DNA from 2 places in the Streptomyces sp. NPDC006923 genome. Region 2 is predicted to be linked to the other one. Evidence: riboswitches for the same ligand, from Rfam matches in the RefSeq annotation. Region 2 holds a riboswitch; the other holds the start of a gene.
The links. A riboswitch is a leader RNA that binds a small molecule or an ion and turns the genes downstream of it on or off. The one in region 2 is predicted to bind thiamine pyrophosphate.
Positions count from the first base shown of each region.

Region 1 (4,049 bases), on a different contig from region 2:
GCCTCGATCAGCTTGCGGCCCTGCGCCAGGTCCCGGGGTCTGCCCACGGCGAGCAGCGCGACCAGCACCCCGTCCCGCAGCCACACCACCGACCAGGCGGCCTCGGCCGGATCGCCGCGCCAGACCAGCGTGCCCGCGGTGTCCTCCCGCGCGCCGGTGTGGCCCGCGTACTGCACGAACCGGCCGAACTGCTCGGACCAGAAGTACGGCACGGGATCGTAGACCTGCTCGCTCTCGCCGACGATCTGGGCCGCGACCGTCCGGGGCCCCTGGAGCGCGTTGTCCCAGTGGTGCACGAGCAGTCGCTCGCCGTAACGGGCGGAGGGAAAGGACGCGCAGTCGCCCACGGCGTACACATCGGGCAGCGAGGCGCGCAGCCGCTCGTCGGCCGTGACCGAACCGTCCGGTCCGAGCGCGATACCGGAGCCGCTCAGCCAGCCCGTCGCGGGCCGCGCCCCGATGCCCACGACCACCGCGCCGGCGTTCAGCCGCCGGCCGTCGTCAAGGACCACCGCCCCGGGCTCGACCCGTGCCACCCGCGCGTTCGTCAGCAGCTCGGCGCCGCTCTCCGCGTACCAGCCGGCCATGGGGGCGGCGACCTCGGCCGGCAGAGCGCCCGCGAGCGGCCGGTCCCCCGCCTCGACGACCGTCACCGCGCACCCGGCCTCACGCGCCGCCGTGGCGAACTCCGCGCCGATCCACCCCGCGCCGACCACCACGATCTCGTGCTGCCGGGCCAGCACCGGACGCAGCCGCTCCGCGTCGTCCAGCGTGCGCAGCAGATGGACACCGGGCACGTCCTCGGCGCCGGGCAGCCTGATCGGCTCCGCGCCGGTGGCGACGACCAGCACGTCGTACGGGACGGGCCCGGCGGCCGTGTCGATCTCCCGCGCGGAGGCGCGCAGTCCGGTCACCTCCAGTCCGAGCCGCAGCTCGACGGAGAACGCCCCGAAGTCGATGTCGAAGGCCGAGCTGTCCGCCTTGCCCAGCAGCAGCGCCTTGGAGAGCGGCGGCCGGTCGTAGGGCGGGTGCGATTCCGCGCCGATCAGGGTGACCGGTCCGCGACAGCCCTTCTCCCGGAGCGCCACGGCGGTCTGCACCCCGGCCATGCCCGCGCCGACGACGACCACGCGCGGCTCTCCGGCCGGCCCCCGGTCCGCGTGCGTCCGCTCCCGGGCTCCCCGCTGCTGCTCACTCACCCGATCACCTTAGGCCCTGTCCGATCGCCTCGGAGGAGGTGGCGCGGTGCCGGCGCCCCGGCGGGCGGCGCCCCCGCCGCGAGCATCTCTCAAGCGGCTGACGGAGCGCCAGAGGGCCCGCCACGGTGACCGCTCCCTTACTGAGCGGGGGGACGGGGCGTTAGTCTGGATCGGACACTACCTCGCGGGAGCCCGGACGCACCGGGCTGAGAGGGAGGCTGAGACGGCCTCCGACCGTACGAACCTGATCCGGGTCATGCCGGCGAAGGGAGGGGCTGGACGCCCATGCAGTCGTCTCAGAACGAAACCGGTGCCCGCAGTACGGGGTCCGACGTCCTGGTCGTCGGAGGCGGGATCATCGGCCTGGTCACGGCCTGGCGGGCGGCGCAGCGGGGGCTGCGTACCGCCGTGGCGGATCCCGCTCCCGGCGGCGGGGCCGCGTGGGTCGCGGCGGGCATGCTCGCGGCCGTCACCGAACTCCACTACGGCGAGCAGACCTTGCTCGCCCTCAACCTCGCCTCCGCCGCGCGCTATCCGGACTTCGTCGCCGAACTGGAGGCGGAGAGCGGCCAGGACACCGGCTACCGCGCCTGCGGCGCGCTCTCCGTGGCGCTCGACGCCGACGACCGCGCCCAGCTCCGCGAGCTGCATGCCTTCCAGCAGCGCTCGGGGCTCTCGTCCGAGTGGCTCACGGGCCGCGAATGCCGGCGGCTGGAGCCGATGCTCGCGCCGGGCGTGCGCGGCGGTCTGCGGGTGGACGGCGACCACCAGATCGATCCGCGCCGGCTGGCGGCGGCCCTGATGACGGCGTGCGAACGGGCCGGAGTGGTCTTCCACCGCTCCTGGGCCGAACGGCTCCGTGTCGAGGGCGACCGCGCCACCGGCGTCGTCCTCGCCGACGGCCGCGCGCTCGGCGCGGACCGGACCGTCCTGGCGGGCGGCAGCCTCAGCGGAAAGCTCGACGGGGTGCCCGGAGACGTCCTGCCGCCGGTACGTCCGGTCAAGGGCCAGGTCCTGCGGCTGACGGTGCCCCGCGCGTACGCGCCGTTCCTGTCCCGGACGGTACGGGCCGTGGTGCGCGGCAGCCATGTCTATCTCGTCCCGCGCGAGAACGGCGACCTGGTCGTCGGCGCCACCAGCGAGGAACTGGGCTGGGACACCACCGTCACCGCGGGCGGTGTGTACGAACTGCTGCGGGACGCCCACGAACTGGTCCCCGGCATCACCGAACTGCCGCTCACCGAGACCCTCGCGGGACTGCGCCCCGGATCGCCGGACAACGCGCCGCTGCTCGGTCCCACCGCGCTGCCGGGTCTGCACCTGGCCACCGGCCACTACCGCAACGGTGTCCTGCTCACGCCGGTCACCGGCGATGTCATGGCCACCGCGCTGACCACGGGCGAACTCCCCGCGGAGGCCCGCCCCTTCACTCCCCTGCGCTTCTCCCCCGCCGCGTCCGTACGTCAGGAGCAGCCCGCATGACCCGTACGAACCCAGACATCGTCAACGTGTCCGTGAACGGCGAGCCGCGCGCGCTGGCGGCCGCCACCACACTCGACATCCTGGTGGCGGCCCTCACTCCCGCGCCCTCGGGTGTCGCCGCCGCCGTCAACGAGACGGTCGTCCCGCGCACCCGCTGGTCCGGCACCCTGCTCGGGGACGGCGACCGGGTGGAAGTGCTCACCGCCGTCCAAGGAGGCTGACCAGTCATGGCGGACGACCGCCTCATCATCGGCTCCACCACCTTCACCTCCCGGCTGATCATGGGTACGGGCGGGGCGCCCAGCCTCGACGTACTGGAACGTTCCCTGATCGCCTCCGGCACCGAACTCACCACGGTCGCGATGCGCCGCCTGGACCCCGCGGTCCAGGGCTCCGTCCTCTCCGTGCTCGGCTCCCTGGGCATCCGCGTCCTGCCCAACACCGCCGGCTGCTTCACCGCCGGCGAGGCGGTGCTCACCGCGCGCCTCGCCCGTGAGGCGCTCGGCACGGACTGGATCAAGCTGGAGGTGATCGCGGACGAGCACACCCTGCTGCCCGACCCGATCGAGCTGCTCGACGCCGCCGAGACGCTGGTCGACGACGGTTTCACCGTCCTCCCCTACACCAACGACGACCCGGTGCTCGCCCGCAAGCTGGAGGACGTGGGCTGTGCCGCGATCATGCCGCTGGGCTCGCCGATCGGCTCCGGGCTGGGCATCCGCAATCCGCACAACTTCGAGCTGATCGTGGAGCGGGCCCGGGTGCCGGTGATCCTGGACGCGGGCGCGGGCACCGCCTCGGACGCGGCGCTCGCCATGGAGCTGGGCTGCGCCGCCGTGATGCTGGCCTCGGCGGTCACCCGCGCGCAGGAGCCGGTGCTGATGGCCGAGGCGATGCGGCACGCGGTGGAGGCCGGCCGGCTCGCGTACCGCGCGGGCCGGATCCCGCGCCGGCACTTCGCGGAGGCGTCGTCCCCGGTGGAGGGACGGGCGGCCCTGGACCCGGAGCGCCCGGCGTTCCCGGCGACCGGTGCCGGGGTTCCCGGGGACGGTGTCAGGGCCGTGTGACCCGCCACTGTCACGGCTCGGCTGCGGAACAGTGTCCGGTCTGCCCCGGGGCTTCGGGAGTGTCCGCCGCGGATCGTAGACTCGCCGAGTGGACATGACCCTTCAGGACCCCATCGTCGGGCAGGTGCTCGACGGCCGCTACCGCGTCGACGCGCGCATCGCCGTCGGCGGCATGGCCACGGTCTACCGGGCCGTCGACATCCGCCTCGACCGGGTCCTGGCCCTCAAGGTCATGCATCCGGCCCTCGCCACCGACGCCGGCTTCGTGGAGCGCTTCATCCGCGAGGCCAAGTCGGTGGCC
Region 1 covers NZ_JBEYIF010000001.1:298,484-302,532, forward strand. The annotation lists gene ABZ707_RS01350 (FAD-dependent oxidoreductase) at 1-1,109, opposite strand, end outside; TPP riboswitch at 1,374-1,487, shown strand; gene thiO (glycine oxidase ThiO) at 1,485-2,681, shown strand; gene thiS (sulfur carrier protein ThiS) at 2,678-2,902, shown strand; gene ABZ707_RS01365 (thiazole synthase) at 2,909-3,748, shown strand; gene pknB (Stk1 family PASTA domain-containing Ser/Thr kinase) at 3,837-4,049, shown strand, end outside.
Region 1: another riboswitch for thiamine pyrophosphate. It lies ahead of thiO (glycine oxidase ThiO); the one in region 2 lies ahead of ABZ707_RS27995 (thiamine ABC transporter substrate-binding protein).

Region 2 (4,049 bases):
TGGCAGGGCCTGGTGCTCGGCCTGGCCGTCGCGGCCAGCGCCACCCTCGGTGATCTCGGCGAGTCCATGATCAAGCGGGATCTCGGCATCAAGGACATGGGCACGCTGCTGCCGGGCCACGGCGGCATCATGGACCGGCTCGACTCCCTGCTGCCCACCGCACCGGTGGTCTGGCTGCTGCTGGTGATCTTCGTCGGTACGGGCTGAACGGCACGGGTACTCTGGTAGGGGCTCGCCGCCCACCGGTGGCGAGCCCCTTCACTCCCGCGACTGCGGGGCTGATCCCGTGAGGTCTCCCGGCACCGGCATTGTCGTGTCGTTCTCTCCGCGCCAGCGGGGATGGCCCGGCCTCGCCGTACCGAGGAGATGTCAGACATGGCCCCGCCGACACCGGGAGAACTCACCTTTGCCGCGCCGCGTGGAGCCAAGAAGCCGCCGCGGCACCTCGCCGACCTGACCCCGGCCGAACGCCGGGAGGCCGTCACCGCGATCGGCGAGAAGGCGTTCCGCGCCAAGCAGTTGTCGCAGCACTACTTCGCGCGCTACGTCCACGACCCGGAGCAGTGGACCGACATCCCGGCCGCCTCGCGCCAGAAGCTCGCGACGGAGCTGCTGCCGGATCTGATGTCGGTGGTCCGGCACATCTCCTGCGACGACGACACCACCCGTAAGACGCTCTGGCGGCTGCACGACGGGACCCTGGTCGAGTCGGTGCTGATGCGCTATCCGGACCGCGTCACCATGTGCATCTCGTCACAGGCGGGCTGCGGGATGAACTGCCCGTTCTGCGCGACCGGACAGGCCGGTCTGGACCGCAATCTGTCGACCGCCGAGATCGTGCACCAGATCGTCGACGGCATGCGCGCGCTGCGCGACGGTGAGGTCCCCGGCGGGCCTTCCCGGCTCTCCAACATCGTCTTCATGGGCATGGGCGAGCCGCTCGCCAACTACAACCGGGTGGTCGGGGCGATCCGCCGGCTGACCGACCCCGAGCCGGACGGCCTCGGCCTCTCGCAGCGCGGCATCACCGTGTCGACGGTCGGCCTGGTGCCGGCGATGCTGCGCTTCGCCGACGAGGGCTTCAAGTGCCGGCTCGCCGTGTCCCTGCACGCCCCGGACGACGATCTGCGCGACACCCTCGTCCCCGTCAACACCCGCTGGAAGGTCCGGGAGGTGCTGGACGCCGCCTGGGAGTACGCGGAGAAGTCCGGCCGCCGGGTCTCCATCGAGTACGCGCTGATCCGGGACATCAACGACCAGGCCTGGCGCGGCGACCGGCTCGGCAGGCTCCTCAAGGGCAAGCGGGTGCACGTCAATCTGATCCCGCTCAACCCGACTCCGGGATCGAAGTGGACGGCGTCGCGCCCCGAGGACGAGAAGGCGTTCGTGGAGGCGATCGCGGCCCATGGAGTGCCCGTGACGGTACGGGACACCCGCGGCCAGGAGATCGACGGAGCGTGCGGGCAGCTCGCGGCGGCGGAGCGGTAGCGGCGCGAGCAGCGCGGTGATGGGCGCCCGGGAGGTGGACCGGGCGTCCCAAAAGGCGCCCTGTACGCTGGCTCGAAACATCACATATTCCGACAGGGGAGCGCCACAGCGCTGAGAGTGCGGCACATGTCCGGTGACAACGGGCAGCGGCCGCAGACCCTCTGAACCTTGCCCAGGTCATTCTGGGTAGGAAGTTCGGACATCACTCAAGCTGTTGCGCCCTGCCCCGCGTCCGGCCCTTCCGGACACGGGGCAGGGCCGCGTCTTCTCCTGGACACCCCAGGAGGAAAACCAGTGACCACCATCAGGAAGACCGCGGTCGCGGCGCTCGCCGCCGCACTCGGCGCCTCGGCGCTCGGGGCCTGCGGCGGCTCCACGCCGTCCGACGGCGGCAGCGGCGGTTCCGCGTCCAAGACCGTCACACTCGTCAGCCATGACTCGTTCGCCGCCTCGCCCGACGTGCTGAAGGCGTTCACCCAGGAGACCGGTTACACGGTCAAGGTGCTGAAGAGCGGAGACGCCGGCGAGGCCCTCAACAAGGAGATCCTGACGAAGGGTTCGCCGCAGGGCGACGTCTTCTTCGGCGTGGACAACACGCTGCTCTCACGCGCCCTCGACAACGGCCTGTTCACGCCGTACGAGGCGAAGGGCCTGGACCGGGTCGACGCGGCCACCCGGCTCGACCGGGGAAAGAACCGCGTCACCCCGATCGACACCGGCGACCTCTGCGTCAACTACGACAAGAAGTACTTCGCCGACAGGAAGCTCGCGCCGCCGACGTCCTTCGACGACCTGGTCGAGCCCGCGTACAAGAACCTGCTCGTCACCGAGAACGCCGCGACGTCCTCGCCCGGCCTGGGCTTCCTCCTCGGCTCCGTCGGGCGGTACGGCGAGGACGGCTGGCAGGACTACTGGAAGAAGCTCAAGGCCAACGGCGTCCGCGTCGTCGACAGTTGGGAACAGGCGTACAACGAGGAGTTCTCCGGTTCCGCGGGCGGCAAGAAGGCCAAGGCGGACCGGCCGCTCGTCGTTTCGTACGCCTCCAGCCCGCCGGCCGAGGTGCTGTACGCCGAGCCGCAGCCCAAGGAGGCACCGACCGGGGTCTCCACCGGGACCTGCTTCCGGCAGACCGAGTTCGCGGGACTGCTCGACGGCGCGAAGAACGAGGCCGGCGGCAAGGCTCTGCTGGACTTCCTGATCAGTGACCGGTTCCAGGCGGACATGCCGCTGAACATGTTTGTGAACCCGGTGGTGAAGAGCGTCGAACTGCCGAAGCTGTTCACCGAGTTCGGCGCGACCGTCGCCAGGCCGGAGAACGTGGCTCCCGACCGGATCGCCGCCAACCGGGAGCAGTGGATCCAGTCGTGGTCCTCACTCGTAGTGAAGTAGCGGCGGGACACCGGCGCGCCGGGCGCGGGAACGCGGTGCGGCTCGGCCTGATGGCCGTGCCCGTCGCGTTCTTCGCCGTCTTCTTCGCCTGGCCGGTGGCCGCGATCGTCGGCCGCGGCCTGAAGGCGGACGGGGCCTGGCGGCTCGGCCGGATCGGTGAGGTCCTGAGCCGGCCGGACATCCTGGACGTCCTGTGGTTCACCACCTGGCAGGCGTTCGCCTCCACCGCGCTCACCCTGCTGATCGCGCTGCCCGGCGCCTTTGTCTTCGCGCGTTTCGACTTCCCCGGCAAGCAGGTGCTGCGCGCGGTGGTCACCGTGCCGTTCGTCCTGCCGACCGTGGTCGCGGGCACGGCCTTCCTGGCGCTCCTCGGCCGCGGCGGGCTGCTCGACCGGCTGTGGAGCGTGCGGCTCGACACCACGGTCTGGGCGATCCTCCTCGCGCATGTCTTCTTCAACTACGCCGTGGTCGTGCGGACGGTGGGCGGTCTCTGGGCACAGCTCGATCCGCGCCAGGAGGAGGCCGCGCGGGTACTGGGCGCGGGACGGTTCGCGGCGTGGCGGCGGGTGACGCTGCCCGCGCTCGCTCCCGCCGTCGCGGCAGCCGCCCTGATGGTCTTCCTCTTCACCTTCACCTCCTTCGGCGTCGTACAGATCCTCGGCGGCCCCGCGTACTCCACCCTGGAGGTGGAGATCTACCGGCAGACGGCGCAGTTGCTCGACCTGCCGACGGCGGCGGTGCTGACGCTGGTGCAGTTCGCCGCGGTCGGCGCGATCCTGGCGGTGCACGCGTGGACCGTGCGCAGACGGGAGACCGCGCTGAGGCTGGTCGATCCCGCGGGGACCGCGAGCCGGCCGCGCGGCGCCGGGCAGTGGGCGCTGCTCGGCGGCGTCCTCGCGAGCGTGCTCGTGCTGATCCTGCTGCCCCTCGCGGTACTGGTGGAGCGGTCCCTCGACGGCCCTGGCGGGTACGGCTTCGCCTTCTACCGGGCGCTCGGGTCGGTGGAGGCGAGCGGCGGCACCTTCCTGGTGCCTCCGCTGGAGGCGGTGTGGAACTCCCTGCGGTACGCGCTGGTCGCGACGGCTGTCGCGCTGCTGGTCGGCGGACTCGCCGCCGCCGCGCTGACCCGGAGGGCCGGGCGGCTGGTGCGCGGCTTCGACGCGCTGCTGATG
Region 2 covers NZ_JBEYIF010000018.1:35,047-39,095, reverse strand. The annotation lists gene ABZ707_RS28005 (phosphatidate cytidylyltransferase) at 1-207, shown strand, start outside; gene rlmN (23S rRNA (adenine(2503)-C(2))-methyltransferase RlmN) at 376-1,488, shown strand; TPP riboswitch at 1,573-1,699, shown strand; gene ABZ707_RS27995 (thiamine ABC transporter substrate-binding protein) at 1,783-2,877, shown strand; gene ABZ707_RS27990 (iron ABC transporter permease) at 2,928-4,049, shown strand, end outside.